Regions from separate parts of the Nonomuraea sp. NPDC049709 genome, predicted to be linked through region 1. Evidence: predicted binding sites of a transcription regulator. Region 1 holds the regulator's gene; each other region holds the start of a gene.
What was found. Region 1 encodes HrcA, which represses chaperone genes, less so after heat shock. Its sites were predicted from a motif close to TTGGCACTCTCNNNNNGAGAGTGCCAA; they were not measured.
Positions count from the first base shown of each region.

Region 2: the regulator HrcA is predicted to act here: its motif matches at 5,887-5,913, upstream of groES (co-chaperone GroES).
Region 3: the regulator HrcA is predicted to act here: its motif matches at 5,072-5,098, upstream of AB0J69_RS54945 (DNA starvation/stationary phase protection protein).

Region 1 is NZ_JBFANM010000031.1:27,619-37,650, forward strand. Features, by position in the region: gene hemW (radical SAM family heme chaperone HemW) at 211-1,431, shown strand; gene AB0J69_RS29190 (DUF4870 domain-containing protein) at 1,428-2,228, opposite strand; gene AB0J69_RS29195 (DUF3097 domain-containing protein) at 2,225-3,031, opposite strand; gene AB0J69_RS29200 (hypothetical protein) at 3,049-3,951, opposite strand; gene hrcA (heat-inducible transcriptional repressor HrcA) at 4,109-5,122, shown strand; gene dnaJ (molecular chaperone DnaJ) at 5,134-6,273, shown strand; gene AB0J69_RS29215 (16S rRNA (uracil(1498)-N(3))-methyltransferase) at 6,275-7,000, shown strand; gene AB0J69_RS29220 (hypothetical protein) at 7,005-7,649, opposite strand; gene AB0J69_RS29225 (SigE family RNA polymerase sigma factor) at 7,646-8,158, opposite strand; gene AB0J69_RS29230 (histidine triad nucleotide-binding protein) at 8,440-8,784, shown strand; partial or broken gene AB0J69_RS29235 (PhoH family protein) at 8,889-9,593, shown strand.
Region 2 is NZ_JBFANM010000003.1:238,102-248,133, forward strand. Features, by position in the region: gene guaB (IMP dehydrogenase) at 1-20, opposite strand, end outside; gene AB0J69_RS04645 (helix-turn-helix transcriptional regulator) at 594-1,589, shown strand; gene AB0J69_RS04650 (DUF5319 domain-containing protein) at 1,629-2,006, shown strand; gene AB0J69_RS04655 (sigma-70 family RNA polymerase sigma factor) at 2,116-2,751, opposite strand; gene AB0J69_RS04660 (hypothetical protein) at 3,065-3,664, opposite strand; gene groL (chaperonin GroEL) at 3,794-5,413, opposite strand; gene groES (co-chaperone GroES) at 5,486-5,800, opposite strand; gene AB0J69_RS04675 (methyltransferase domain-containing protein) at 6,053-7,228, shown strand; gene AB0J69_RS04680 (hypothetical protein) at 7,425-9,224, shown strand; gene AB0J69_RS04685 (hypothetical protein) at 9,310-9,696, shown strand; gene tsaD (tRNA (adenosine(37)-N6)-threonylcarbamoyltransferase complex transferase subunit TsaD) at 9,712-10,032, opposite strand, start outside.
Region 3 is NZ_JBFANM010000106.1:18,320-28,351, reverse strand. Features, by position in the region: gene otsB (trehalose-phosphatase) at 1-171, opposite strand, end outside; gene AB0J69_RS54965 (Crp/Fnr family transcriptional regulator) at 281-1,027, opposite strand; gene AB0J69_RS54960 (muconolactone Delta-isomerase family protein) at 1,100-1,363, shown strand; gene AB0J69_RS54955 (VIT domain-containing protein) at 1,437-3,893, opposite strand; gene AB0J69_RS54950 (MerR family transcriptional regulator) at 3,890-5,062, opposite strand; gene AB0J69_RS54945 (DNA starvation/stationary phase protection protein) at 5,179-5,646, shown strand; gene AB0J69_RS54940 (alkaline phosphatase PhoX) at 6,016-7,038, shown strand; gene AB0J69_RS54935 (TetR/AcrR family transcriptional regulator) at 7,126-7,719, opposite strand; gene AB0J69_RS54930 (SDR family NAD(P)-dependent oxidoreductase) at 7,811-8,617, shown strand; gene AB0J69_RS54925 (MMPL family transporter) at 8,652-10,032, shown strand, end outside.

The DNA of each region.
Region 1 (10,032 bases):
GCGACCTCCGCCGGTACCGGCGGAGGTCCACGTCGTACGGGCCGCCCGCCACGATCGCGTCGGCCCCGATCCAGGCGCACTTCGAGCCCAGGTTCGCGCCCCGGCCGGTGATGGGTCGTCGGTGATCCAGGCGTCCCCGACGGCCGGCGCGATCCGGCCGCTCGGAGCAGTTGGATCGGAGCACTCTTGGGAGCCGGGCAAACTGGAGGCGTGCCATCGACCCTGCCTGACGGCGATCCCGCGCCCACCTCGGGCGAGCTGCCCGCCAGTGCCCTGAGCGGCCTCGGCGAGCGCCCGTTCGGCTTCTACGTGCACGTTCCGTTCTGCGTGACGCGCTGCGGCTACTGCGACTTCAACACCTACACCGCCGCCGAGCTGGGCCCGGGCGCGTCGCACCGCGACTACGCCGACACGGTGGTGGCGGAAATACACCTCGCGCGCCGCGTCCTGGGCGGCGCCGACCTGCCGGTGGAGACGGTGTTCTTCGGCGGTGGCACCCCCACCCTGCTGCCCCCGGAAGACCTGGCCAGGATCCTGGCCGCGATCGACTCGGAGTTCGGGCTGAAGCCGGGGGCCGAGGTCACCACGGAGGCCAACCCCGAGTCCGTCGACCCCTCCTACCTGGAGAAGCTGCGCCACGGCGGGTTCAACCGGATCAGCTTCGGCATGCAGAGCGCCCGCGAGCACGTGCTCCAGGTCCTCGACCGGCGGCACACGCCCGGCCGGGCGGCGGCGGCCGTGCGGGAGGCGCGGGCGGCCGGGTTCGAGCACGTCAACCTGGACCTGATCTACAGCACGCCGGGGGAGACCGACGACGACTGGCGGGCCTCGCTGGCAGCGGCGATCGAGGCCGGTCCCGACCACGTGTCGGCGTACTCGCTGATCGTCGAGGAGGGCACCCGGCTGGCGGCCCGGATCCGGCGCGGCGAGCTGCCGATGCCCGACGACGACGTCGCCGCCGACCGCTACCTGATCGCCGACGAGCTGCTGGCCGCGGCCGGGTTCAGCTGGTACGAGGTGTCCAACTGGGCCATCTCCGACGAGGCGCGCTGCCGCCACAACCTGCTCTACTGGACCGGCGGCGACTGGTGGGCGGCCGGCCCCGGCGCGCACAGCCACGTCGGCGGCACCCGCTGGTGGAACGTCAAACACCCGGCCGCCTACGCGCAGCGGCTGGCCGCCGGCGCCTCGCCCGCCCACGCGCGCGAGGTGCTCGGCCAGGACGACCGCGACGCCGAGCGGCTGATGCTGGAGCTGCGGCTGGTCTCCGGCTACCCGCTGGCCGAGGTGGCGCCCGCCGCGCGCACGGTCGTGGCGAGCGCCCTGGCGCGCGGGCTGCTGGAGCCCGAGCCGTTCAGGTCGGGGCTGATGGTGCTGACCCTCCAGGGGCGGCTGCTGGCCGACGCGCTCATCAGGGATCTCCTGGTCTAGGTGATCATCCGGATGGAGAACGGGTAACGGTACGGCTGGCCCTTGTTCGTGGCCATGGCGGCCTGGATGTGGAAGATCAGCGACAGGATCCAGACGATCGGCAGCAGCAGGATGCCGATGAAGACGACCGTCAGGATGCCGGCGATCAGGTAGCCGATGAACATGGTGATCTGGAAGTTCAGCGCCTCCGCCGCCTGGTCCCTGACGTAGGGGGACTCGTCCTTCTTCATCAGGTAGATGATCAGCGGGCCGATCCACGAGACCAGCAGGCCGAGGAGGTGCGAGAGCATCGCCATGGTGGTGTCGTCGGTGCCGGGGCGCGGGCCGAACCTGCCGGGGACGTACGGCTCGCCGGGGCCCGGGGGGTAGCCGTGTGCGCCGGGGCGGCCGTACGCGCCCGGCTGGCCGTAGCCGGGGGGCGGCTGCTGCCCGTAGTTCGGCTGGGAGCCGGACTGCTGGCCGTAAGGCGCCTGCTGACCATAGGGGATCTGCTGCCCGTAGGCGCCCGGCTGGCCATAGCCGGGCTGGGAGCCGGGCTGCTGGCCGTAGCCAGGAGGCGGCGGCTGGCCGTAGCTGGGCTGCTGCCCGTAGCCGGGCTGAGAGCTGGGCTGCTGGCCGTAGCCGGGCTGGGAGCTGGGCTGCTGGCCGTAGCCGGGCTGGGATCCGGGTTGCTGGCCGTACGGGTTCGGCTGGCCGTAGCCGGGTTGCTGGGGGCCGGAGGCCGGAGGGAGGTCGGCGGGGGTGACTCTGCGCGTGGCGTCGTCGTCGGGCGGTGGCTGGGGCGGGTCGTGGGTCATGGTGCCTCCGTAACGAAGTCGATCAGTTCCTCGACCCGGCCGAGCAGCTCCGGCTCCAGGTCCGTGTACCTCGAGACGGCGCCGAGAATGCGCCGCCATGCCTCCGCGGGCTCCATGCGCCAGCCGAGGGCGGCGATCACGCCCTCCTTCCACGGCACCCCGCGCGGCACGTCGGGCCAGGCGGGGATGCGCAGCACGGAGGGTTTGACCGCCTGCCAGATGTCGATGTAGGGGTGCCCCACCACCAGCACGTCCGGTGAGGTGATCTCGGCGGCGATCCTGCTCTCCTTGGAGCCGGGCACCAGGTGGTCCACCAGCACGCCCAGCCGGCGCCCCGGCTCGGGGCCGAACTCCGCCACGATGGCGGGCAGGTCGTCCACTCCTTCGAGATATTCGACCACGACCCCTTCGACCCGCAGGTCATGGCCCCAGATCTTCTCCACGAGGGCGGCGTCGTGCACGCCCTCCACGTAGATCCGGCTCTGCCTGGCCACCCTGGCCCGCAGCCCCTCCACGGCGATGGAGCCCGACGCGCTGCGCCTGGGGCCCGCGGGGGCCGCCGTGGGCCGGACCAGCGTCACGGCCTTGCCGTCCAGCAGGAAGGCGGCGGGTGCGAGGGGGAACAGGCGGCGCTTGCCGAACCGGTCTTCGAGCGTGACGGCCTCCTTGTCGCAGGCCACCACGGCGCCGCAGAAGCCGCTGTCCGCGTCCTCCACGACGAGGTCCGGCTCGGCGGGCACTTTCGGGATCTTGCCCTTGCCCGGCCGACGCCAATTTCCCGACAGAACATCGCCCTCGTACACACGGGGACCGTAGCAAATCACCCGCTGACCGCAAGGCGCTTACGGGCACCGCTGCGGCGTACGAGGACGGTGATGGTGCCGGCGATCGCGACGAGCAGACCCGCTCCGGGGACGAGCACCAGCGCGGCCAGCCCGCCGGTGATCCCGCCCACGGCGGACAGGGCGTCGCGGCCCACGCCGTAGCGCACGGTGGCCTGCTCCTGGTTGGTGCAGGTGAGCTGGTAGTCGCCCTTGGCCGGGGCGTTGATCACGAGGAACTGCTCCCAGACGGCCCCGTTCACCGTGACCTTCTGGGTTCCCGCGGTCTTGGCCAGCCTGGCCTGCCCGGGGCCGCCGGTGATGGCGCAGTCGTAGGTGACCTGAGTGTCACTGGCGATGTACACGGCGGGTTTGTCGGCCGGGTCCACCGGGACGGTGACGCTTTCGCCGGACGCGAACGTCCGTGTCGGAGCCAGGTCCGCCACGCTGCTCACCACCCCGCCGGTGAACATGAGCACGCCGACCACCGCGCACACCACGAACACGCCCCAGGCCGCCGCGAGCCACCACAGGCGGGGCTTTATCGCTTTGGAGTCGATTCGTGGCGGAAATTGGGGCTGTTGGCCGTATTGTCCGTACTGAGGTGGCGGGCCGAACTGGGTGGGCTGCCCGTACTGCGGCAGCTGCCCGTACTGCGGCGGCTGGCCGAAAGGCGGCTGTCCGTAGGGCGGCTGGCCGTGCGGTGGCTGACCCTGTGGTGGCTGGCCGGGGCCGGGCTGAGAGCCGGGCTGGGGGCCGTAACCGGGCTGGGATCCCGGTTGCGGGCCGTAGCCGGGCTGGGAGCCGGGCTGCGGGCCGTACTGAGGAGGTCGCGGCTGACCGTGGTAAGGACCCTGCCCGGGCGGGGGGCCGTACGACGGGGGCTGGGATTCGTCGGTCATATGGGCAAGTGTGAGGCCTGTCGCTTCCAGGAAGCTAGCAGCAGGATGGGACGCGGTGTTATCGCACCTTGTGGGCGAGAGCCGTACACTTGGCACTCGGGAACACAGAGTGCTAGACACCGCGTTCCTGATAAGGACAGAGGCAGGAGGTGAGCACGTGCTCGACGATCGGAAACTGGCGGTGCTCCGCGCCATTGTCGAAGACTACGTGTCCACCAACGAACCGGTGGGCTCCAAGGCACTCGCCGAGCGCCACAACCTGAAGGTCTCCCCGGCGACGGTCAGGAACGACATGGCCGCGCTGGAGGAGGAAGGCTACATCACCCAGCCCCACACCAGCGCGGGCCGCGTGCCGACGGACAAGGGCTACCGCCTGTTCGTCGACCGCCTGTCGCAGGTCAAGCCGCTGTCGGGGGCCGAGCGCCGGGCGATCGAGACGTTCCTCGCCGGCGCCGTCGACCTCGACGACGTGGTCACCCGCACGGTCCGGCTGCTCGCGCAGCTGACCAGGCAGGTGGCGGTGGTGCAATATCCGACGCTGACGCGCTCGACGGTCAGGCACGTCGAGCTGGTCCCGCTGAACGACCGGCGGGTCATGCTCGTGCTGATCACCAACACCGGCCGGGTCGAGCAGCGCGTGGTCGAGCTGCCCGAAGTGGTGGAGGACACCCGCATCGCGCACCTTCGGGCCGTGCTCAACGCCTGCCTCGACGGCTGCGGCCTGAGCAACGTCCCGGAGCTGGTCGCAGACCTGCCCGAGCGGCTGCCCGTCGAAGACCGGCCCGCCGTGGCCACGATCCTGTCCGTGCTGCTCGAGACGCTGGTGGAGCGGCACGACGAGAAGATCGTGTTCGCCGGCGCGGCCAACCTCGCCGGTGCCGACTTCACCGTCGGCCTGCGCGACGTGCTGGAGGCGCTGGAGGAGCAGGTGGTCCTGATGCGGCTGCTCGGCGAGACTTCATCAGACACCCCGTCCGCTCTCACCGTGCGCATCGGCTCAGAAAACCCCTACCTGCGCGGCACATCCGTCGTCGCGACCGGATACGGTTCTGGCGACAACCAACTTGCCCGGCTCGGCGTGCTGGGGCCGACCAGGATGGACTATCCCGTGACGATGGGCGCCGTACGCGCGGTGGCACGCTACGTCAGCCAGATCCTGGCTGCATCATAAGAGGTCGATAAGTGGCAAACAGCGACTACTACGCCACCCTCGGGGTGCGCCGTGACGCAAGTCAGGACGAGATCAAGAAGGCCTACCGCCGACTCGCCCGTGAGCTGCACCCCGACGTGAACCCCGATCCTGAGACCCAGGAGCGGTTCAAGGAGATCACGCAGGCTTACGAGGTGCTGTCCGACCCGAACAAGCGCCAGATGTACGACCTGGGTGGCGACCCCTTCGGCGGCGCGGCGGCGGGCGCGGGCGCCGGAGGCTTCGGAGCGGGCTTCCCCTTCAGCGACATCATGGACGCCTTCTTCGGCACGGCGGGTGGCGCCCGGGGGCCCCGCTCGCGCGCCCGCAGGGGTCGCAACGCCACCATCCGGGTGGAGCTCGACCTGCGCGAGACGGCGTTCGGCACCACCCGCGAGCTGGTCGTCGACACGGCCGTGCTGTGCGAGGTGTGCCACGGCGCCGGAGCCGCGGCGGGCACCCACCCCGACACCTGTGACATGTGCAACGGGCGCGGCGAGATCTCCCAGGTCACCCGCTCCTTCCTGGGCCAGGTCATGACCTCGCGGCCGTGCCCGCAGTGCGGTGGCTTCGGCACGATCATCCGCCACCCCTGCCAGGAGTGCTCCGGCGACGGCCGGGTGCGCACCCGCCGTACGATCAAGGTGCGCATCCCCGCGGGCGTCGAGGACGGCACCCACATCCAGCTCGCCGGCGAGGGTGAGGTCGGCCCCGGCGGCGGACCGCCCGGAGACCTGTTCCTGGAGATCGTCGAGCGGGCCCACGAGATCTTCGAGCGGCGCGGCGACGACCTGCACTGCACCGTGCAGATCCCGATGACCGCCGCCGCCCTCGGCACCATCCTGGCGGTGGAGACGCTCGACGGCTCCGAGGAGGTCGACGTCCGCCCCGGCACGCAGTCCGGCCAGGTCATCACCATGTACGGGCGCGGCGTGCAGCGGCTCAACGAGTCCGGCAGGGGCGACCTGCTGATCCACGTCAACGTGGAGACGCCGACCCGGCTCGACACGGCCCAGGAAGAGCTCCTGCGCGAACTGTCCAGGCAGCGGGGTGAGGAGCGCCCGCCTGGCAAGTTCGCACCGGGACAGCAGGGTTTTTTCTCCCGCCTGCGTGACGCCTTCAACGGCCGGTGACGTGACCGCACCCGTGTTCCTGGCCCACCGGCTGGACGGACCGGAGCTGACGCTCGACGGCCCCGAGGGGCGGCACGCGGCCTCCGTGCGCCGCCTGCGGGCCGGTGAGCGGGTCGATCTGACCGACGGGGCCGGCGGGGTGGCCGAATGCGTCGTACGCGAGACGCTGAAGGACACGCTCAGGCTCGACGTGCTGCGCCGCTACGACGTCGAGGCGCCCCGGCCCCGGATCGTGGTCGTCCAAGGGCTGCCCAAGGGCGACCGGGGCGAGCTGGCGGTCGAGATGATGACCGAGGCGGGGGTGGACGTGATCGTGCCCTGGGCGGCCGCGCGCAGCATCACGCAGTGGAAGGGCGACAAGGTCGCCAAGGCGCTGGGCCGGTGGCGCTCCACGGCCCGCGAGGCGGGCAAGCAGGCCCGCCGGTTCCACCTGCCCGAGGTGGCGGACCTGGCCTCGACCGCGCAGGTCGAGCGGCTGCTGTCGGAGGCGGCGCTGGGGCTGGTGCTGCACGAGGAGGCGGCCGAGCCGCTGTCCGGGGTTGAGCTGCCGGCCGGGGGCGACATCGTGGTCGTCGTGGGCCCCGAAGGGGGCGTCTCGGAGGAGGAGCTGGCCGGGTTCCGGGCGGCCAAGGCGATGCCGGTGCTGCTGGGGCCGACGGTCCTGCGCACGTCCACGGCGGGGGTGGCGGCGGCGGCCGTGCTGCTCAGCCGCACAGGGCGCTGGTGAGCTCCTAGGGCGTGGTCTGGTCGGTCTCCAGCAGGGGACTGGCCACGGTGGTGGGAGTCTCCGTCACGTCGTCGGGCGGGCATTCCTCAGGGGGACACGACGTCGTGGGCTGCGCTGTCGTCTGCTCCACGGTGGGCGTCGGCGAGATCACGGGGCAGTCGGCCGGCGGCTCGACCTGCTCGGCCTGGGGCGACGGGCAGTCGGTGGTGGTGGCGCTGGGCGACGGCGACGGTGACGGCCTGCTGGTCGAGTCGGCCTTCTTGGTGGGCCGCGGCGACGCCGGCTGCGTGGTGTCCGGGATCACGACCTTGGGCTGGTCGGGGCTCGGCTCCTGCGCCGGGGGCTGCTGCGAGCGGGTGGTGGAGGAGTTGGACGGGACTTCGGTGACCTCGTTGCCCAGCGGGGCGACGGGCTTCTGGTCGATGATCTGGGAGCGCAGCTCGGGGACGGCCATCACGATCGTTCCGGCCACCAGGATGGCACTGGCGGCGGCCGCGCCCGCTCGCCACCAGAACAGGTTGCGTACGCCACGCCGCTCGATGCGGGCACGGATGATCTCCAGTCCTTCCGGCGAGGGCACGACCGCGTCCGCCTCCGCGCGGAGCGCACGGCGCAGCAGATCGCCGTACTCGTCGGGGGGCTGGGTCATGACATTTTCTCCAGGACCGATCGCAAGGCGGCCATGCCACGTGCCGTGTGGCTCTTGACCGCGCCCTTGCTGATGCCCATGGCGTGGGCGATCTCAGCTTCGGACAGATCACCGTAGTAGCGTAGAACCAGTGCTTCTCTCTGTCGGGTCGGCAGGGCACGTAACGCCTCGATGACGGCGGAGCGTTCCAGCTCGCCGATCGCGCCGTTCTCGGCGCTCGGGGCGTCGGGCAGGCCCTTGGGAGCATACTTCTCGACGACCGCGCGGTGACGCAGCACGGACCTGGACCGGTTGACGACAGATTGACGCAGGTAGGCGAGTGCTTTGTCGGGGTCACGCAGCCTACGCCAGGCGCCATGGATGGCGACGAACGCATCCTGCACGACTTCCTCAGCTGTTGCTATGTCGCGCACCAGCAACACAGCGAGACGCACCAACGACCGAAAGTGCGCGCTGTACAGCGCGGTAACGGCCATGTCGGCATCCCACCCGACCGGCACCGCCCCCATCGACCTGTCGGCCAGAAGGGTTTCGGTGGTCACATCAGTGGGACGCGCGGCCTTCCCAGAGGGTTTACGCTCTTCCGGTTCTTGAGGTTTCCCCGGTTCCTTAGGGTGCATTACCCAGTCGTGTCCTCGCCAGGTGGCGCTCGCCCGACCCTGAATCGTCTGTTTTTACGCTGAAGTGTCGCACACTCACCCTAACCGCGTCGATCTTCGTACGCACGACACAGCCGATTACCGATTCGCAACGGACTCGCTGACGGCAGGCCTCTCGGTAGGGTGATCGGGTGAGCGATTGCCTCTTCTGCAAAATCGTCGCTAAGCAGATTCCCGCTGAGATCGTTTATGAAACCGGCCGGACCCTCGCGTTCCGCGACATCAACCCGCAGGCGCCCACCCACGCGCTGGTCATCCCGAAGGAGCACCACGCCGACGCGGCCGCGCTGGCGGCGGCCGACGACGGGCTGGCCGACGAGGTGCTGAAGTCCGCCCACGAGGTGGCCGTGCTGGACGGCGTGGCCGAGGGCGGTTACCGGGTCGTGTTCAACACCGGGCCCGGCGCCGGGCAGACCGTCTTCCACGTGCACGCCCACATCCTGGGCGGGCGGGATCTGAGCTGGCCGCCCGGATAACCGGACGCGGTGATATTGACGCGAGCAATCCGCCTGCTCCCGGATACGATGGGCGGAGAAGCACACCGAAAGAGACCGGGAGGCATCAGGCCGCTGGCCTGCCCATGTCCGAACTACACGAATCCCGACGCACGGCACCTCCCTCGCGCACTCAAGCGAAGGTGCTGATACCGGACGAATATCCGATGGTCAGCCTCCTGGGCTCCCGTGACGAGCTGCTGCGCGTCATCGAGGGCGCCTTCCGGGCCGACATCCACGTGCGGGGCAACGAGATCACCGTAACCGGCAGCCCCGACGAGAGCGGCACCGTGGTGCGGCTCTTCGAGGAGCTGGTCGAAGTCCTGCGCAGCGGCGGAGAGCTCACCCCCGACGCGGTCGAGCGCAGCATCGCCATGCTGCGCATGACCTCCGACCGCCCCGCCGAGGTTCTCTCCCTCGACATCCTGTCCTCCCGTGGCCGGACGATCCGCCCGAAGACGGTCAACCAGAAGCGCTACGTCGACGCGATCGACAAGCACACGATCGTGTTCGGCATCGGCCCGGCCGGCACCGGCAAGACCTATCTCGCGATGGCCAAGGCCGTGCGGGCGCTGCAGGAGAAGCGGGTCAACCGGATCATCCTGACCCGCCCGGCGGTCGAGGCCGGCGAGCGGCTCGGCTTCCTGCCCGGCACGCTCTACGAGAAGATCGACCCCTACCTGCGGCCGCTCTACGACGCGCTGCACGACATGGTCGACCCCGACTCGATCCCCAAGCTGATGGCGGCGGGCACGATCGAGGTCGCACCGCTGGCATACATGCGCGGCCGGGCGCAGCCGCTCGGCACCGGCGTGCTGACTCCTGACGGATGGCGCTCCATCGGAGAGCTCGAGGTCGGTGACCTCGTCATCGGGTCGAACGGCGAGCCGACCCCTGTGCTGGGCGTCTACCCGCAGGGGGAGAAGAAGATCTATCGGCTGTACAGCCAGGACGGTGCTTCGGTGCTCGCCTCCGAAGACCACCTCTGGACTGTCCGCACCCGTGACGACGCCAGACGCGAGAAGCCGTGGCGGGTGTTGGAGACCAAGGAGCTGATCGGCGACCTGCGGTCCTCTCACTACCACAAGTGGGAGCTGCCGCTGCTGAGCGCGCCGGTCTGCTTTCCCGAGCGCGAGGTTCCCATGGATCCGTACGCGCTCGGCCTGCTCCTGGGAGACGGGTGTGTCACCGGGACGACCACCCCGAGTTTCGCGACGGAAGACCCGGAGC
Region 2 (10,032 bases), on a different contig from region 1:
ATCTCGGTGAACTTGGACATGCTGCGGCCCCCTCCTGCCGTTGCGCTGATTCAGCTAAGTCTAGGGCCTGCCTCCAAAACACATCGGCACCGGGAGCACGACGCCCGGAACACACCGATGCCGGAAGCACGACGACCCCCACGGGGGGTCGCGTCCAGCGACCCCCCGCAGGCAGCGGTCTCCGCGCCTACGGGCGATCGCGTCCAGCGACCCACCGCAGGCAGCGGTTCCCCGTGCCTGCGGCCCGTCGTACTCCCGGCATCAAAAAGTGCCGGGGGATGGGACGGGTCGGTGATCCCGTCTCATCCCCCGGCCACCGGCATCCGGGCGATGGCAGTGCACCGCACCACCGAACCCCCCTCCGCGTCCTGATGGCCGTGACCGCCGCGCCTTTGTGTGGATGCCGACGCTAGGTAAAGCCTGCGTTACTCAACGGAACATCGCAATGTGAAAACGTGCAATTGCACGAAGTTGCACGGCGCGGCGACCTAGTCGGCGGAACGAGCGGACAGAGGCCTGATGCGGGGTTATTCTCGCGGCACGCCCGTGTCCCCCCAACGGAGCCGCCCATAATGCGCAATGAGCCGCGAACCATGTCCGATCCCTTCGAGACGCTGGGCCTCGACCCGGCCCAGACGGCGCTCTACTCCGCGGTGCTCCGCCTGCACAAGGCGACCCGGACCGATCTGGCGCAGGCCATGGACGGCACCGTGGAGAAGGTCGGCCGCCAGCTCGACGACCTCGTGAAGCTGGGGGTGATCGACGAACAGAGCGGCCAGTACCTGGCCAGACACCCCGCGGCGGCTCTGGGCCGGGTGATCGCCGAGCGCCTCGACCGGCTGGCCGAGGAGAGCCGCATGATCGACTCGGCGCTCGGCTCGATCCGCAGCCTGATCCGCGACTACGACGCCGGCCGCGACTACCGCAGCGGCCCTTTCACGGTCGAGATGGTGAGCGGCGCGGACATCCTGTACGAGAGCGTGGTGGGCATCGCCGTTCAATGCCAGACGCCACCGATGCCATTACTCACCGCGGTTCCCGACGAGCGCACCATGACAGATTTTGCCCGGAAATTTGCAGATCCCTGGATTGACGCGCAAAAACGAAACCTTCTCACCGTTCATACGATCATTCCGGTCTCCACGCTCACGGTCCCCGGCGTTCGCGAACAGCTCACCCGCCTCATCGAATCGGGCGGCAAGGTACGTACGCTGGACCGGGTGCCGAGCTGGTTCCTGACCGCCGGCGCGGAGGTGGCGGGCATGCCCGCGCACTGGGGCGGCAACCTGCCCGACCACGCCTACAACTTCTACCTCGTCCGCACCTCCGTCGTGGTGGGCGTGCTGCGCTCGCTCTTCCAGGAGCTGTGGGCCCGGGCCATGCCCCTACCGTGGGGCAGCAGGCGCGACGGCATGGTCCAGGTGCTGCGCCTGGCCGCGCAGGGCATGTGCGACGACTCGATCGCCCGCCAGCTCGGGCTGTCGGTACGCACGGTGCGGGGGAGGTTCGCCGACGCCATGACCGAGTTGGGCGCTCAATCCCGCTTTCACGCAGGTGTGGAGGCTGCCAGACGTGGATGGCTGAGGTAATCCCCACCGCTGGGGCCGCTTCGGTCATATGGTGGGAAGGTGCTGGAAGACGTCCCCCGCGATCCGTTCGCGGACGACCCTAACGACCCTTCCTCGGCGATGGGCGCCCTCGACGACGCCGAGCCGCTCACGGCAGCCGAACGCGACGAGGCCATCACCGACCTCGCCGACGTCGAGGTCTTCCGCTCCCTGCTCGAACCGCAGGGGGTGCTGGGGCTCGTACTCGACTGCCCGGAATGCGGCGAGCAGCACTTCTTCGACTGGGAGCTGCTGCGCGGCAACCTGAAACAGATGATCGAGAAAGGCCAGCCGCAGGTCCACGAGCCGGCCTTTCACCCTGACCCCGCCGACTACGTCAGCTGGGACTACGCCAGAGGCTATGTCGACGGCGTCATCGACACGGAGGAGCGCCGCTGACCGACATCCTTCCGCAGCGCGGCCAGCAGCCGCGCCGCCACATCGCCTGAGCCAGGCGTCTCTCCACGACCGAGCGCGTCGAGCAGCGCGTCGGTCTCCTCCTCAGGCGTCAAGCCGACTCCAGCTCGGCCATCTGCCGCAACCTCGCCAGCGCCCGATGCTGGGCGACGCGAACCGCACCCGGTGACATGCCGAGTACATTACCGGTCTCCTCGGCGGACAGCCCCGACACCACCCGCATCAGCAGCAACTCGCGCTGGTTGTCGGGCAGCCTGGCCAGCAACCGCCGGGCGTGCTCCACCTCGATGTACCTGACCACCGTCTCCTCTGGCCCCGGCCCGTCGTCGGGCCCGTCGGGCAGATCCTGAGTGGGTACGGCCGACCGCACCGAACTGCGCAGCGCGTCGGCCACCTTGTGCGAGGCGATCCCGAACACGAAGGACGCGAATGGCCGCCCCATGTCCCGGTATCGCGGCAACGCGGACAACACCGCGATGCACACCTCCTGGGCTACGTCGTCGGCAATGTGATATTGCCCTGAAACCCTGCCCAGCCTGGCGCGGCAATACCGCACCACCATCGGACGCAACTCACCGAGCAGAGATTCGATCGCACTGCGATCTCCCTGCACGGCGAGGCTCGTCAGTTCCCTAAGGTCGGAGTCATCCGTCCGTGCCGGAAGTCTCGACGCGAGCCTTACCCCAATTTTGGCGTCGGCGACGCTTCCCTCGCTCACGATAGGCATGATGCCCGCACTGATCCTGCCTGTCGTCATAGCGAACGGCTACGGATTGGTCACATTGAAGCGACGATAACCAGCAGTAATCAACCGACCACACTAAGCCTTAATATTGACATAATGTTTCACTTGATAACCCGGAATGCACGATATTTGTCAGACCGCCGACGCTTATGGCCCGCACCCGGTTTACTCCAATAATCCACCTTTTCCCACACTTCCCCCCATCCCGCCCAGAACCTCCCCGGGCACAAATGCGAACCCATCGCAACAAGGCAGGCACCGCAGCGACCTTCGGATAGCAAACCCGCCGGCGCGATCACTCGCGTTCGTCACGCGCGTCGAGCAGATCCAGGTACCCCCGGACCGCCTCCCACAGATGATGCTCCGGATACCGCCCCAGCCCCCGGTGCTCCCGCCGCCACCGCCGGTCCCAGTACGCCTCGTGCACGGCCCGCAGGTGCTCCAGGGCGGTCCCCAGCTCCCCCGCGACCTGAGCCACCCGCGCCTCGCCACCACCGGCGGCGCCGCGTACCGACTCGAACCGCCGCTCCCGCAGCGCCTCCAGCACGCCCTTCTCGATCCCTTCGAGCGACCAGAACCGTACGGGCTCCCGGATGCGATGGTTGGCCACCGGATCCCGATGGGACCGCCACCAGTAGGCGATCCCGCCCTTGTCCAGGCGCAGGAAGTCCACCAGCCAGGCGGTGCCGGGCGGCTGGGTCTCCCAGGCCACCTCCTCGGGCGGCAGATTCAGCACGAGGACGACCTCTACCGCGTCGATGGGATCGGCCCCGTCGAGCAGGTCGCCGAACACGTACGCCGCCCGCAGGAACGGCTCGTCCGCCGGGACGCGCCTGGTCCGCTCGCACTCCTCGGCGAGCATCCGCAGCCGCTCCACCGCCCGCGCGTACCGCATCCCGCCCCGCCTCCCCACACCGAGCCCGCGACCAGCGTACGGCCCCTCACGGCCCCCGACGGCCCGGGAACGCGTACGGCCCGCACCCCCTCAGGGTGCGGGCCGTGACGCGTGCGTACGGAAGACCGGTCAGTGGCCGTGGCCGTGACCGTGACCCTGGCCGCCGGCCGGGGCCTCCTCCTCGGGCTTGTCCACCACGAGCACCTCGGTGGTGAGCAGCATGCCCGCGATCGAAGCCGCGTTCTGCACGGCCGACCGCGTGACCTTCACCGGGTCGATGACGCCCTGGTCGAGCAGGTTGCCGTATTCGCCGGTCGCGGCGTTGAGGCCGTGACCCGCCTCCAGCTCGGCGACCTTGTGCGTCACCACGTAGCCCTCGAGGCCGGCGTTCTCGGCGATCCAGCGGGCCGGCTCCACCAGCGCGCGGCGCACGACGCCGACACCGGTGGCCTCGTCGCCCGTCAGGCCGAGGTCGTCGAGCTCCTTGGAGACGTGGATGAGCGCGGAGCCACCGCCGGAGACGATGCCCTCCTCGATCGCGGCGCGCGTCGCGGAGATCGCGTCCTCGAGGCGGTGCTTCTTCTCCTTCAGCTCCACCTCGGTGGCGGCGCCGACACGCAGCACGCACACACCGCCGGCGAGCTTGGCCAGGCGCTCCTGCAGCTTCTCGCGGTCCCAGTCGGAGTCGGACTGCTCGATGGCGAGCTTGATCTCCTTGACGCGGTCCTCGATGGCCTGCGCGTCACCGGCGCCGTCGACGATGGTCGTGGCGTCCTTGGTGACGACGACGCGGCGGGCCGTGCCGAGCACCTCGAGACCGACGTGCTCCAGCTTGAGGCCGACCTCCTCGCTGACGACCTGGCCGCCGGTGAGGATGGCCATGTCCTGCAGCATCGCCTTGCGGCGGTCACCGAAGCCCGGGGCCTTGACGGCCACGGAGGTGAAGGTGCCGCGGATCTTGTTGGTGACCAGGACGGCCAGGGCCTCGCCCTCGACGTCCTCGGCGACCACGAGGAGCGGCTTCTTCGTCTGGGCGATCTTCTCCAGCAGCGGCAGGAAGTCCGCGATGGAGGAGATCTTGCCCTGGGTGAGCAGGATGTAGGCGTCCTCGAGGACGGACTCCATCCGCTCGGGGTCGGTCACCATGTAGGCCGACAGGTAACCCTTGTCGAACTGCATGCCCTCGGTGAACTCGAGCTCCATGCCCATGGCGTTGGACTCTTCGACGGTGAGGACACCGTCCTTGCCCACCTTGTCGAACGCCTCGGCGATCAGGTCGCCGATCTGCGCGTCCTGAGCGGAGATCGTCGCGACATTGGCGATCTCCTTCTTGTCCTCGACCGGACGGGCGCTGGCGAGCAGCTTGTCGCTGATCGTCCTGGCCGCCTTGTCGATGCCGCGCTTGAGCGACAGCGGCGAGGCGCCGGCCGCCACGTTGCGCAGGCCCTCGCGGACCATGGCCTGGGCCAGGACGGTCGCGGTGGTGGTGCCGTCGCCCGCGATGTCGTTGGTCTTGGTGGCAACTTCCTTGGCGAGCTGGGCGCCGAGGTTCTCGTAGCGCTCTTCCAGCTCGATCTCACGAGCGATGGTCACACCGTCGTTCGTGATCGTCGGCGCACCGAACTTCTTGTCGATGACGACGTTGCGGCCACGCGGGCCGAGAGTTACCTTCACGGCGTCCGCGAGGGCGTTCACGCCGCGCTCGAGCGCGCGGCGGGCGTCCTCGTCGAACTCCAGGATCTTCGCCATTGCTGAATGTCCTCTCCTAGCGTCGAAAGCCCCGGCCGCCCTCAAGAGCGCCCGGGGCTCGACACATCCGGCCTACTTCTCGATGATCGCGAGAACATCGCGGGCGGAGAGCACGAGGTACTCCTCGCCGCCGTACTTGACCTCGGTGCCGCCGTACTTGCTGTAGAGGACGATGTCGCCCTCAGAGACGTCGAGCGGAATCCGCTTGTCGCCGTCCTCGTCCCAGTTGCCCGGGCCCACCGCAAGAACCTTGCCCTCCTGCGGCTTCTCCTTGGCGGTGTCAGGGATGACCAGGCCGGAAGCGGTGGTCTGCTCGGCCTCAAGCGGCTGAACCACAATGCGGTCGCCGAGCGGCTTAACGGGAACCTTGGTGGCGGTCGTCACGATCGGACCTCCCCTTCAGATTTGAATGATCTAGAAGAGGCGACCAGCTGGGCCTGCCGTCGCGGGTGTCAGACCTGCCTCGTCGCACGTTGGCACTCTCAAGGGGAGAGTGCCAACAGGAAACATATGCAAGAGGGGCTTGACAGTCAACACGAACGCGTCTGCTGAGAGCGATCAGACCGTAATCAGACGGTAGAGCTCCCGCGCGTCCCCTGCGTGACGGGTACGTGCCCGGTGCCGCTAACGTCAGGTGACGTGGACCTGGACGCCTTCACCGAGTTGCTCACCCCGCGCGGCCGGCGGGCGCTCGTGGAGGCCGGAGAGCTGGTGGGCGCCGATCCGGTCGCCGCCGCCACCACCCTGCGCAGGACCTACGACGCCGGGCTCACCTCCGCCGCCCTCACCCAGGCCGGGCTCAGGGAGCGGGCCAGGGCCAAGTTCGGGCAAGACGCCGGCAAAATGTATTTCACGTCACACGGCCTGGAGCAGTCCACCCGGGCGGAGGTCGCCGAGCACCGCGCCCGCCGCCTGTTCGCCCTTCGCCCCGCGGGAGCGCCCCACGTCCTGGACGCCTGCTGCGGCGTCGGCGGCGACCTCCTCGCGCTGGCCCGCGCCGGCTGCACCGTGACCGCCGTGGACACCGACCCGCTGACCGTCGCCGTGGCCAGGGCCAACGCGGAGGCGTTCGGCGTGGGCGAGCGGGTGACGGTGACCGTCGCGGACGCGGCCGGGGTGCGGCCCGAGGACTACGACGTGCTGTTCGCCGATCCGGCCAGGCGTACGGGCAGGGGCCGGACGTTCGATCCCATGGCCTACTCCCCGCCCTGGCCCGTGGTGCTCGACCTGGTCTCCCGGGCCGCCCTGGCGTGCCTCAAGGTGGCCCCCGGCCTCCCGTACGAGTTCATCCCCGAGGGCGCCGAGGCCGAGTGGATCTCCTACAAGGGCGAGGTCAAGGAGGCCACCCTCTGGACCGGCCAGGGCGGAGGCCGGCGGGCCACCCTGCTGCCGGGCGGCCACACCCTGACCGCCGCCGGAGTCCAGGCCCCGGTCGGCCCCGCCGGCCGCTACGTCTACGAGCCCGACGGCGCCGCCATCCGCGCCCACCTCGTCGGCGAGGTGGCCGAGCTCGTCGGCGGCAGGCTGCTCGACCCGATGATCGCCTACATCACGGCCGACGACCCGGTGGACTCCCCGTGGGCCACAAGATACGAAATAGAGGACATTCTTCCTTTCTCGCTGAAAAGACTCCGCGCCGCACTCCGTGACCGAAAAATCGGCAATGTCACCATCAAAAAGCGCGGCTCCGCCATCGACATCGAACGCCTCCGCGCTGACCTGCGACTCAAGGGCGACAACTCGGCGGTCATCATCCTGACCAGGATTATCGACAAACCATCGGTTCTCATCTGCAAGGCCCTCTCACCTGGCTGAACCCTCAAATCCGGTCATCCGCGCGTTAACCGCGATCTTTCACTTCACCACTGACGGACCTTGATCGAAAGGCTAAGGTGGGCGGGCGGGAGTTCTCCCCCCTAATGCGGTTGACCGCGTTCTCGCTCTTTCAGAAATGAACCGGACCTTACCCCACCGCTGCGCGGCAGACCGTCGGCGAGCGAAGGAGCTTTCGGTGGACCATTCCAACCACACCACCCTTCTTCAAACGGGCGCTTACGACGCCGTCCCCAAGAGGATGCGGGACCTGCTCGCGCGCGCCGCCCAGGACCACGTGTACGAGCAGCGCACCCAGGGCGCCGTGCTCGACGAGATCCGCCAGCGGCTCGAAGGCATGGAGTGGCTCCTGCGGGAGGTGCGAGAGCGCGAGCTGGGGGGCCTCAGCGGCACTCTTGAGTCGGTGAGCGGGCGGCTCGAGGAGATCTCCGCCAAGCCGCCGATGTGGGCGGAGGGCCTGGCTCAGCACGTGGAGGCCGTGCGCGACCACGTGGACGCCGTGGGCGAGAAGGTGGGCCACGTGGACGCCCGCGTGACTCCGGTCGCCGAGCTGCCGAGCCTGTGGGCCGACTTGGGGACCGTGGGCGAGAGCGTGGACGAGGCGCTGAGCCGGCTGCAGTCGGTGCTCGACACCACTGACGGCATCACCAAGGGCATGTCCGACTTCGCGGCCACGCTGGCCGGCCTCAACTCCAGCATGGAGGCCGCCGCCAGCCGCTTCACCCGGCTCGACAAGTCGATGGCCGAGCTGGCCGACCGTACCGACCGGGTCGAGGCCGTGGTCAACGACATGTCGGACGGCGTCGGTGAGCGCCTGGCGGGCACGGCCGAGCAGCTTGCGAGCAAGGTGGACGCCGCCGAGCAGCGCTTCACCGTCCGGCTGGACGAGACCGACAAGCGCCTGACGGCCCGCCTGGACGACGCGGACCAGCGGCTGACCCTCCGCCTCGACGAGACCGACCAGCGGCTGGCCACGGCCCTCCTGGAGGCCGACGAGCGCCTCGTGAGCCGGCTCAAGGAGGCCGACGAGCAGCTCACCAGCCGCCTGTCCGGTGTCGAGCAGCGCCTCACCACCAGGCTCGACGAGACCGACCAGCACCTCGCGGTGCAGCTCGGGGAGAGCGAGCAGCGCCTGACGGCCCGGCTCAGCGGCGTGGACGCCCGGCTCGACCGGGCAGAGGGCAAGCTCATGGGCCTCGACACCAGGCTCACCGGGTTCGACAGCCGGCTGGAGTCCGCCGACGAGTGCCTGGCCGACATCGACACCAGGCTCGACGGCATCGACGGCCGGATGAGCGGCGTCGACAAGCGCATCCTGTCCATGGACGGCCAACTCGGCGCGGTCGACAAGCGGCTCGGCACGCTCGACGGCCACCTGGGCCGCCACGACGACCGCTTCGACGCCCTCGACGTACGCGTCGACGCCCGCTTCGCCTCGCTGGACGAGCGCCTGGTCGCCACCGGCCAGCACGTCAGCGAGAGCGCCACCCGCAGCGAGGGCCGCTTCAACAAGCTCGACAACCAGATCGACGCCATCGACGAGCGGCTGGTGGAGGCCGAGGAGCACATGACCGGCCGCTTCGACGCCATCGACTCCCGCTTCAACGGCCTCGACACCCACATGAACGGCCTGGCCACCCGCGCCGAGCAGGCCGGCGAGCACCTGGAGTCGGTGGACGACCGCATCGAGGCCGTCAACCAGCGGATGAGCCAGCTCCCCGCCACCCTGGCCATCCCCGAGCGGGTCGGCGAGCTCATCCAGTCCCACACCGGCGAGCAGGCCGAGCGCCTGACCGCCGCCGCCGACGCGCTCACCGACCTGGTCAGGTCGCGGCCCGACCGCGACGAGCTGGCCGGCACGGTGTCCGGCATCGTCCAGCCCGCGACCGAAGACCTGAACAAGCGCCTGGGCGCGCTGGAGGAGACCATGCTGGCCCTGGCGGAGGCCCTGCTGCGCCCGACCCGGGCCAAGGACTGAGCGCCCCTGTGAGGCGGCTCACAGCCGTTCCTGTCACGTCCGGGAGGTCATGACCGTCCGTTGCTCGGAGCGAAAGGAGCAACGGATGTTCATCAAGATCACAGTGGTCGTAGCCGCGGCGACGATGCTCGTCGCCGGCGTGTGGATGCGGATCGATCCGACGGGCTTCGCCGCATGGGCGAACTGGCCCGACCACGTCCACTTCCTGCACGACGCCGGTGTCTTCCAGATAGGCATCGGCATGATGATGTTGTGCGCCCTGTGGTGGCGCGACGTGATCGCGGTGGTGCTGGCGGGCTACGTGTTCACCAACACCTTCCACGCGATCAACCACCTGCTGGACCGGCACCTGGGCGGCAGTGACTCCGACTGGTGGCAGATCGGGCTCTTCTCCGTACTCGCGGGTGCCGCGCTGGCCGTGCGCCTGCGCGCCCTCCGCGGGCGCGAGGAGCTCGGACGTGCGCGGTCGTGATCGGCGGCGAGGAGCTCAGACGTGCACCGTCGTGATCGGCAGCGACGAGTCGGCCGGGATCTCCAGCGTCGAGGGCGTGATGCCGGCCGCGACCAGGTCGGAGCCCAGGGCCGCGACCATGGCGCCGTTGTCGGTGCACAGCCCGGGACGGGGCACGCGCAGGCGTACGCCCGCCGCGTCGCACCGCTCCTGGGCCAGCGCCCGCAGCCGGGAGTTGGCCGCCACCCCGCCTCCGATCAGCAGGTCGTGCACGTCGTATTTCCGGCACGCCTGCAGCGCCTTGCGGGTCAGCACGTCCACCACGGCCTCCTGGAAGGAGGCGGCCACGTCGGGCAC
Region 3 (10,032 bases), on a different contig from region 1:
CAGCACCCGCAACCGCTCCACCGCGCCGGCCACCGGGAACACGGCGGCGGGATCTCGCATGATCGGGGCGATCGTGCCGTCGAAGTCGAAGAAGAAACCTGACCTCCGATGCTCCGAGACGGTGGCGGACACCGCCTCGACGAAGCGGAGAGGGGCGCGAGAGGTCGCCATGCTCAGTGACGATAGAACAGCCTGACCGGCTCGGATAGACGCCCGCGGGTAATTGCGCCGGCCCCCCCGGCGCACCCCCTGAGGCTGGGCGATCACGGGAGCATGGGGCCTACGCGGAGGGGGCGGGAACGGCGGCGAGGCGGGCGAGGGCCGGGCGGTCCAGCACCACCACCTCCCCGGAGCCGATCGCGATCAACCCCCGTCGCTCGAACCGGCGAAGGGCACGGTTGACGCTCACCCTGCTCGCCCCGATCTCGGCCCCCAGCCCCGCCTGCCCGCCGTGCAGCGCCACCCGCCCGGCGTCCGCGTGCCGGTCGTGCGGCGGTACCGGCCCGGCGTCCACCTGCCCGTCCGGCGGCGTGTCCGGTACGCGGGCGGCGGCGCAGCGGCGTACCAGCCAGGCGGCCACCCGCGACGGCACGTCGCGCACCGCCGCGTCCAGCAGCCGCTCGTCCAGGTCCCGCACCGTGGCGGCCAGCGTGCGCAGCAGCCGCGCCGCCACCGACGGCTCGGCGTCCACGAGCTCCAGCACGGCGGCACGCGGCAGGTAGGCCACCTCCACCTCCGTCAGGGCCGTGCGCGTGGCCCGGTGCGGCCCGTCCACCAGGAGGGCCGTCTTGTCGAACGCCACCGGCGCGGCCTCCACCGCGAGCACCACCTCCCTGCCCTCGGCGCTCACCCTCCCCGCCTTCACCCGCCCGGCCAGCAGCACGATCAGGTGATCGGCCGGATCGCCCTCGGTGCACAGGACCTGCCCGGCCGCGTAGCGCCGCAGCCGGGCCACCGCCGCCGCCCCGCGCAGCCGCTCCTCCCCGAGCTCCTCGAACATGGGCAGGTCCGCCAGTGTGTACGCCATGTATCCGTTGATACACCACCCCCGTGCCCAGCGATGCTGAGCACCGGGACCGCCGGGCCCTAGCGTGCGGGCATGGCGAGATACGTGTTGCAACTGGCCTTCGACGGCGACCCCCGGCGGCTCGCGGCCCGCCCCGCGCACCGGGAACACCTGCGGCGGCTCCAGGAGCGGGGGCGCCTGGTGACCGCCGGGCCCTGGGCGGACGACAGCGGCGCGCTGCACGTCTACGAGGTGGCGGACGAGGCCGAACTCCGGCAGATCCTCCAGGAGGACCCGTACACGGCCGTGAACGGCTACGAGATCGTGCTGCTGCGGGAATGGACGCCCATCATGTGACCTCCCCGGAGCGGGCGCGCCGCCTCGGGGAGGCGGCGCGCCCGCGCGGCGACGGCACGCGGGATCCAGCCGGTCAGGCGCGCTTCCAGAAGGGGCCGCGCCGCCCCTCACCGGAAGTCCCGGACCCCGGCCCGGACCCCGGTCCCGGCATCGGCCCCGGTCCCGATCCCGGGGGCGGTGAGCCGCCGCCGACCAGCGCGGTCAGCACCTCGACGGCCCGATCGTGCAGCGCCTGGGCGTCGGCCGCGCCCGGCCGCTCGGCCGCCTCCAGCTCCCGGGCCAGCGCCTCCAGCTCCTCGTTCCCCCCGAGGTACGCCGCCAGTGCCGCCAGCCGCGTGCCCAGGTCCGCCAGGTACGCCAGATCCGGCACCGGAAGAGCCCTCAGCCGGTCGAGCTCGGCCACCAGCTGCGGCCGTACCGACTCCGGCCGGTGCGTGGGCCGCCCCGCGTACATGCCGGACCGCCCACGACCGGGCGCCGCCGGAGCACGCTTCGGCCCCTTCGGCATGGCCGCCTCCGGCCCGCCCGACCCCCGGCCCGCCGGCCCGCCGAACCCGCCGGCCTGCGGCCCACCGGCCACGAAGCCCTGCTCCATGTCCGCCGCGTCGAGGCCGGGCCCGGACATCCGGGAAACGCTCATGGGGGCGGCGGCCAGCATCGCGTTGGCAGCGAAGCCGCCCATCATCGGGGCCGCCGGCGGCATCTCCCAGCCGCTCGGCGGCTCGACCGGCTGGATGACCCGGTGCTCCGGCCCTTCGCCGGCGACCTGCCTGGTGTCGATGGCCACGTACGCGGTGAAGCGGCACAGCACGCCGTATTCGAGCGACGTACGCACGATGCGGGTCTCCAGGTCGTGCTCGCCCATGGCGTACCGGTCCTCCAGCTCCCGCAGGTGGGCCCGGGCCCAGACGGCGCGGATGGCCGGGTTGTCCACCGTCACGCCGGCGACCCGCTCCTCCCACGGCGCCCCCTCCGCCAGCCCGCGTACGGTGGCCGAGGTGCCCTCGCGGTGACGTCCGTACGCGCGCAGCGGCACGCCCGGGAAGATCGAGCCGAGGTGGGTGACCGTGTCCGGCTCGACCTCGAGATCCTTGATCGACAGGTCGGTGACCAGGGGAGCGCCGATCCTGCGGTGGATGTGCTCCATGGCCGCGTCGAGCCGGTCCTCCGACTCCACCAGCTCGCACCGCCCCGCGCCGAGCCCGGCCAGGCGGCCGAGGAAGCCGGCGTTCACGGCCCGGTCGATGCCCACGGTGTGCACGCGCATGGCCGACAGCGCGCCGCCCGCCTGCTCCAGGATCTGGTCCTCGTTGCCCACCTGACCGTCGGTGACCAGCACCACGACGCGTTCCCGCCCGGCCTGGCCGCCCAGCAGGGCGATGGCCTGGCGCAGCGGTTCGAGCAGCTCGGTGCCGCCCCGGGCGTCCACCCGGGCCAGGTGCTCGACCGCCCGGTAGCGGTTGCGGTCGGAGGCCTCCACCAGCCCCTCGAACGCCTGCTCCACCACCGAGTCGAAGGTCAGCACCGCGAACCGGTCCTGCGGCGTCAGCGTGTCCACGATGCGCGCGGCCGCCCGCCGGGCGCAGACCATCTTCCAGCCGCTCATGCTGCCGGAACGGTCGAGCAGCAGCACCAGGTCGCGCGGAGCCCGGGTGGCCTGCAGCGGCGGAGGCAGCACGGTGAGCGCGAACGTCCCCCGGCCGTCGAGCTGCAACGACGTGGAGGCGTCGAACGACAGCCGCAGCACGAAGTCCCGGTCGAGGCGCTCGCCGGGGCGCAGGCGTACGGTGCGGCCCTGTCCCTTGGCCGGTCCCTTGGGGGGTCCCTCATGGCCTTCTTCCACCACGTGCAGGCTGGAGGCCAGCTCGCGCAGCTCCAGACCGGCGGCGTCCACGGTGGCGGCCAGCGAGAGCCGCACGGGATTGGGGAAGCCGGGCAGCAGGACGGGCGGGCTGATCCGGGAGGCGTCGGGGACGGCGTCGGTGTCGGGCGCCGTGCCGTCACCGGCCGGCTGCCCGTCGACGGGGCTGCCGGGGATGTAGCGCGGGGCCACGACCAGCGGGAACCTGAACGTGGCCGCGCCGTCCTCGTACGGCAGCGGCTGGCTCATGGTCAGCCGGACAGAGACGCGCTCGCCGGGCAGGATGTTCCCCACCCTGATCGTGAACACGTCCGGCCGGTCCTCCTCGGCGATCGCCGCCCGCCGGCCCTCGCGCAGCGCCTGGTCGTAGTCCGCCCTGGCCTGCCCGCGCTCCTTCAGCACGCCCTCGATCACCCGGTCGTCGGCCTCCATCCGGAACCCCGTCACGGCCGCCCGGTCGGGCAGCGGGAAGACGTACGTGGCCTCCAGCGTGACATCGAACGGGTTCCTGAACCCCTGCGTGACCTCGACCCCGGCGACGAGCCCGGAGATGTCCGCGGCCACGTCCACGCTCTCCAGCGGCAGGTTGCCGCGCTCGGTCAGCAGCGCGCCGATCCCGGCGTCCGGCACCGGCAGGCACCGTGCGGGCTCCAGCGAAGTGATCTTCATGTCAGCTCCCTCTCTTCGAGCACCGCGAGCAACGGCCCCGCCGCCGCCAGCACCGCCTGTACGTCCTCCTCGGACGGAACCCGGCCCGCGTCCAGCACCAGCCGCACCCCGTCTCCCAGCCTGACCCCGCTGACCACGCTCGCCCGCGACGCCACACCGCCATGCCCGGCCCCCGACTTCGCGGAAGCGGTCGTTCCACGGCCCGCCTGCCCGGAATGAGGTGACACGCCGGCTCCACCGGTCTCGCCGCCCCCTGCCTGGGCAGGCGCGACGCTCCCGCTGGGCCCGCCCCCCGCGTCAGCCGGCCGGCCGCGCACGTCACTCGCGCCTCGCGGGCCTGCCCCGGCGCTCTCGTCGGACGCGCCCCCGGGTCCGGCCGGACGGCCGGGCAGGGCGCTCGCGCCCCGCGCGTGACCCGCCGCGGGCTGCGCCCCAGCCGTTCCACTTCGGGTGTGACCCGCCGCGGGCTGCGGCCCAGCGGGTGTGCTTCGCGGGTGGCCCGCCGGGGGCTGCGGTCCTGCGGGTGTGCTTCGCGGGTGGCCCGCCGGGGGCTCCGGCCCAGCGGGTGCGCCATGCGGGCGACCGGCCGCCGGCCCCGGTCCGGAGGTCTTGCCGTTCCCCGCGGCCGGACGGCCGGGCGCGACACCGGCGTCCTCTGCACCGCCCCCTCCAGGCTTCGGCGGGACGGTGTCCGGCGCCGCTCCCTGGGCACGCGCGGTCTCGGCACCCGGCCGCTCGGCCCAGAAACGCCCGCGTGCCGTCTCCCCATCGAACGAGCCCACCCGCGACCCCGGGCCGCCACCGGCACGCCCACTGGCAGCACCGCCCGCCTGGCCCGCGTCCGTCACCGGCGTGGCCTCCACCCGGGCCGCCGCCTCCAGCATCCGGTCCGTCGCCCCGGCCAGCGCCGCCTGGATCTCGGCGATCGACCGGCCGGCCGCCTGCAACCGCTTCACGGCCACCAGCTGCAGCAGGTGCCGCCGCCCGTACCGCGCGATCCGGCCGCGCCGGGTCAGCGGCGGGTCCACCAGCCCGATGGTCGTGTACCACCGGATCAGCCGCTCCCCGGGCACGTCCCGGACCCGGCCGTTGGCAGGGGGCGGCGCGCCGTCGCGCAGCAGGCGCGCCGCGTGCTCGGCCAGCTCGCCGATCGTCCAGGTCTCGCTCATACCCTCACAATGACACTGTCACTATTACACTGTCAACAACGTCGGCGATCGGAAGAACTACAGGCCCGATTTCGTTCTAAATGTGTAAAGTCCGACCGTCGGGGAGGAATGACGACATGGCTACGATCACCGGTCCCATCTCAGGCGAAGCCAGGAACACCGTCGCTGAAGCTCTCCAGGGCGCCCTGGTCGACCTCATAGATCTCTCACTGGTCGCCAAGCAGGCCCACTGGAACCTCATCGGCTCCCACTTCCGCCCGATCCACCTCCAGCTCGACGAGGTGACCGAGTTGGCCAGAACGCACATGGACACCATCGCCGAGCGGGCCGTAGCCCTCGGGATCAACCCGGACGGGCGCTCCGCGACGATCTCCCGCTCCACGAAGCTCCCGCAGCCGGAGGGCGGCTGGATCGAGGACGGCAAGGTCGTGGCGACCTTCACCGACATCCTGGACGGCATCAGCAAGCGCATGTACGAGCGCATCCAGGCCACCGACGAGCCCGACCCCGTCAGCCAGGACCTGCTGATCGCGGTGGCGCAGGACATCGACAAGCAGCACTGGATGTTCCAGGCCCAGCGCTGACAGATCTGCGAAGAGCCCGGGCGTTCGGCCCGGGCTTTCGCATGCGGCGAGGTAAGAGGTGATCGTCCCCAGCCGGACCGGACGCGCCCGGCCCCGCCACGGTGCTGTCACCGGGACCCGGTTCCGTTTGGGCGGACGCCTCGGTCTCGGACGTCGCCTCGCTCGCCCGGGAAAGCGGTTTCGCCGTCACGCAACGTCACGGGGTGGGCGGTCGCCGCTTCGCGTACCTCCGCCAGGCGTACGGAACGTCACCGCCCGCGTCCGGTCGGGCGGAGCGGCGGCGGGGTTTGCGCAGAGTTTGATGTCGCGAGTCCCTGCCATTCATGTCGGTGCGGTCGACTAGCGTGGCACCTAGAGGGAGGCCCCACGATGTCCCACAAGACTCTCCTCCGCACGGGCCCGCTCTTGCCTGGCGGGGTAAGCCCGTATGGACCGCTCGGCCTGCCCGGGCCGGGCGGGCTGGCGCTGCCCCACGAGTTCACCGGCAGGGTCGTGGCCCGCTCCGGTCACAAGGTGGCCGGCCTGACCTGGCACGCGGCGCCCGACGGCGGCGCCTGCTTCCCCGACGGCGCCGGCTGGATCTACGTGTCCAACTCCGAGCTCCCGCTGCTCGGCGGGGCCTCGGCGCTGCGCTTCCGGGCCGACGGCAGCATCGGCGACGCCTATCGCATCCTGTCGGGCACCGACCTCAACTGCGCGGGCGGGGCCACGCCGTGGCACACCTGGCTGTCGTGCGAGCTCGGCCACCGGGGCCGCGTCTTCGAGTGCGACCCCTACGGCACGCGCGCCGCGCGCCCCCGCCTGTCCATGGGCCGCTTCAAGCACGAGGCCGCCGCGTGCGACCCGGAGCGGCGCGTGATCTACATGACCGAGGACGAGCCCGACGGCTGCTTCTACCGGTTCCGGCCGGGCGACTGGGGCGACCTGACGGAGGGCACGCTTGAGGTGCTGTGCGCCTCGGGCCACTGGCAGGCGGTGCCCTCGCCGGCCGCCCTGCTCAAGGAGGCCCGCCACCAGGTCGAGGACGCCCGCCACTTCGACGGCGGCGACGGCTGTCACTACGCCGGCGGGGTGTGCTACTTCACGACCAAGGGCGACACCGGCCTGTGGGCGTACGACGCGCAGACCTCGACGCTCGACCGCCTCTGCGAGGGCGTGCGCGCCATCACCGCCGCCCCCTCCGGCGACCTCTACGTCGCCAGGGAGCGCCCGGAGGTCGACGTCATCGCGCCGGACCGGGCGGTGACCCCGTTCCTGCGGCTCGAGGGCCACGACGGGGCCGAGCTGACCGGGCTGGCGTTCTCGCCGGACGGCGAGCGCCTCTACTTCTCGGCCCGGCGCGGCCGCACGGAGGGCCACACGTTCGAGGTGGCGGGCCCCTTCCGCACCTGACTCGCGTGGACGCGCCTGACCCCGGCCTGAACGCGCCCGATCCGCCTGAACGCGCCTGGCCCGGGTGAACGCCTGACCCCCGCGGGCTCAGGCCAGGTAGCGGACCAGCATGTGCTTGAGCTCGTCCACCAGCTCGGCCGACCGCTCCGGCGGCGATGAGGTGACCATCGGCATCACCGCCTTCACCATGGCCAGCCCCATGGTCCCCATGAGCTGGGCGCGCTCCTCCGGCAGCTCTGGGGCGCGGCGCCGCAGCATGGCCGCGAGCTGCCGCGCGATGTCCTCGTGCAGCCGCTGCGAGGCCGCGGCGAACTGGTCGCCGGTCGCCGTCCCGTACAGCAGCGACCAGTACGCCGGCGACTCGCTCTTGAACTTGACGCTCTCGTCCACGAGCTGCCCCACCAGTGCCTCCAGCGGGATCTCCGGCGTGACCGCGGCCAGCCGGGCGGCCCAGAACTCCTGCCGGTCGACGGTGTAGCGGGCCACGAGCGCGTCCAGGACCTCCTCCTTGTTCCTGAAGAACTGGTACAGCGACCCCGGCGACACCCCCGCCCGCGCGGCGACCTGGTTCGTGGTCAGGTCCGGGTAACCGACCTCGGCGATCACCAGCTCGGCGGCGTCGAGGATCTCGGCCATGCGCTTCAGGCCGCGCGCCTGCCGACGGACCGTGCGTTCAGCCATGGGTCTCCTCGTTGACAAATGCGAGCATTTACTTGTATTCCTGGTCCCGGAAGCAAACACGAGTAGTTTACCGACTTTTCCGGGAGGCCTCATGAGAACCGTGCTCGTAACAGGGTGCGGCAGCGGGTTCGGCCTGCTGACGGCGCTCACGCTGGCCAGGAGGGGCGACCGCGTGCTCGCCACCGTCCGCGACCCCCGGTCGGAGGGCGCCGAGCGCCTGCGCCGCGCCGCCGCGGACGAGGGTCTGCCCCTCGAGGTGCGGCGGCTGGACGTCACAGAGCCCTTCGGAGGCGCCCCCGTCGAGCTGGACGCGCTGGTCAACAACGCCGGATACATCCTGCGCGGCCCCGTCGTGACCCTGTCCGACGAGGAGCTGCGCGCCCAGTTCGAGGTGAACGTCCTCGGCCCCGTCCGCCTGATCCGCGCCCTCGCGCCCCACATGAGGCCGGGCGGCGTGATCGTCAACGTCTCGTCCATCGCCGGCTCGGTCGGCGTGCCCTTCGAGGGCGCCTACTCGGCGGCCAAGGCCGCCCTGGAGTCGCTGTCGGCCGCGCTCCGCTTCGAGCTCACCCCGTACGGGCTGCACGTCGTCGTGATCGCCCCCGGCAACTACGGCACCTCCATCCGCGCCCGCGCCCGCTGGGCCGAGGCGTTCACCGAGGACCACCGCGACCGCGCGGCCCACGACCGGTTCTGGTCGGCGTTCGACCGCTCCCTGGCCGGCCGGGGCGACCCGCAGGAGGTGGCCGACGCCGTCGCCGCGGCTGTCGAGGCCCCCGAGGGGGCCTACCACCGGCTGGTGGGCAAGGACGCCGAGTTCCTGTACGACCTGCACCGACGGACGTCCCAGGAGGACTTCGAGCGCCTGGTCGCCGAGACCCTGGGACTCGAGCGATGAAGGCCGGGACGGCGCGCGCGAGGGCGGTGCCGGCATGGCGGTGAACACGCGTCCCCGCCCGGCCCGCGCGGCCACCGGCGGGCCGCCGCTGCGCAGGCTCGGATTCCTCCTCGTACGCCGCCGCAGGCTCGTCCTCTCCCTGGCCCTGGCCCTGCTGATCGGCGCCGGGGTGCTGGCCGCGGGGGCGGTGTCGGGGCTGTCGCTGGCCAGGTTCGAGGCGCCGGGCTCGGAGTCCGACCGGGCGCAGTCCGAGCTGATCGAGCGGTTCGACACGGGCAGCCCCGACATGATCTTCCTGGTGACGGCCAGGAACGGCACCGTGGACGACCCCGCGGTGGAGGCGGCGGGCAGGGACCTGACCGCGCGCGTCGGCCGCGAGGAGGGCGTGGCCGAGTCGGCGTCCTACTGGACCCGCGGCAAGCCCGCCACCCTGCGCAGCGAGGACGGCAGGCACGCCCTCGTCGTGGTGCGCATCCCGGGCGACGCCGACCACGTGCGCGCCCGGGTGCTCCCCAGGCTCGTCCCCGAGATCACCAAGGGCACGGACCTGCTCCAGGTGCGGGCCGGGGGCGGGGAGGAGGTGTTCCGCGAGACCGTGCCGCTGGCCCGGCAGGACTTCGTCCGGGCCGAGCTGGTCATCTTCCCGCTGGCGTTCGTGCTGCTCTGGCTCTACCAGCGGCGTGCCATGGCGGCCCTGGTGCCGATCCTGGCCGGGGTGTACGCCATGGTGGTCGGCCTCGCACTGCTCAGCGGCGTCCTGCTGTTCACCGAGATCTCGACCTTCGCCCTCAACCTGACCCTGGCCATGGGCCTCGGCCTCGGCATCGACTACTGCCTGTTCGTCATCCAGCGCTTCCGCGAGGAGACGCGCGACGGCGCCGACCGGGCGGCGGCGGTCGCCGGGGCGGTCGAGCACGCGGGCAGGACCGTGCTGTTCAGCGGCCTGACCGTGGCCTCGTCCCTGGCGGTGCTGTTCGTGCTGCCGTTCGACTTCCTGCGCTCGTTCGCCTACGCCGGCATCGCCGTCGTCGCGGGCGGCCTGGTCGCGGCGATCATCGTGCTGCCCGCCGTGCTCGCCACGATCGGCGGCGCACTCCTGCCGAAGCGGGCCGGGCCCGAGCGCGCCGACGGGTTCTGGCACGGCCTGGCCGCCCGGGTGATGCGCCGCCCGCTGGTGTTCGGCGGGCTGGCCACCGCCCTGCTGCTGGTGCTCGCCTCGCCCTTCCTCGGCCTGCGCTTCGGCGTGGCCGACGACCGCATCCTGCCCCCGGAGGCGTCGTCCCGGCAGACCCAGGAGGTCATCCGCCAGACCTTCCCGGCCGAGGAGACGGACGCCATCCAGCTGGTCTCCACGGGCGCAGGGGGAGACGTCCGGCAGTACGCCACGGCCCTGTCCCGCCTGCCCGGCGTCGCCC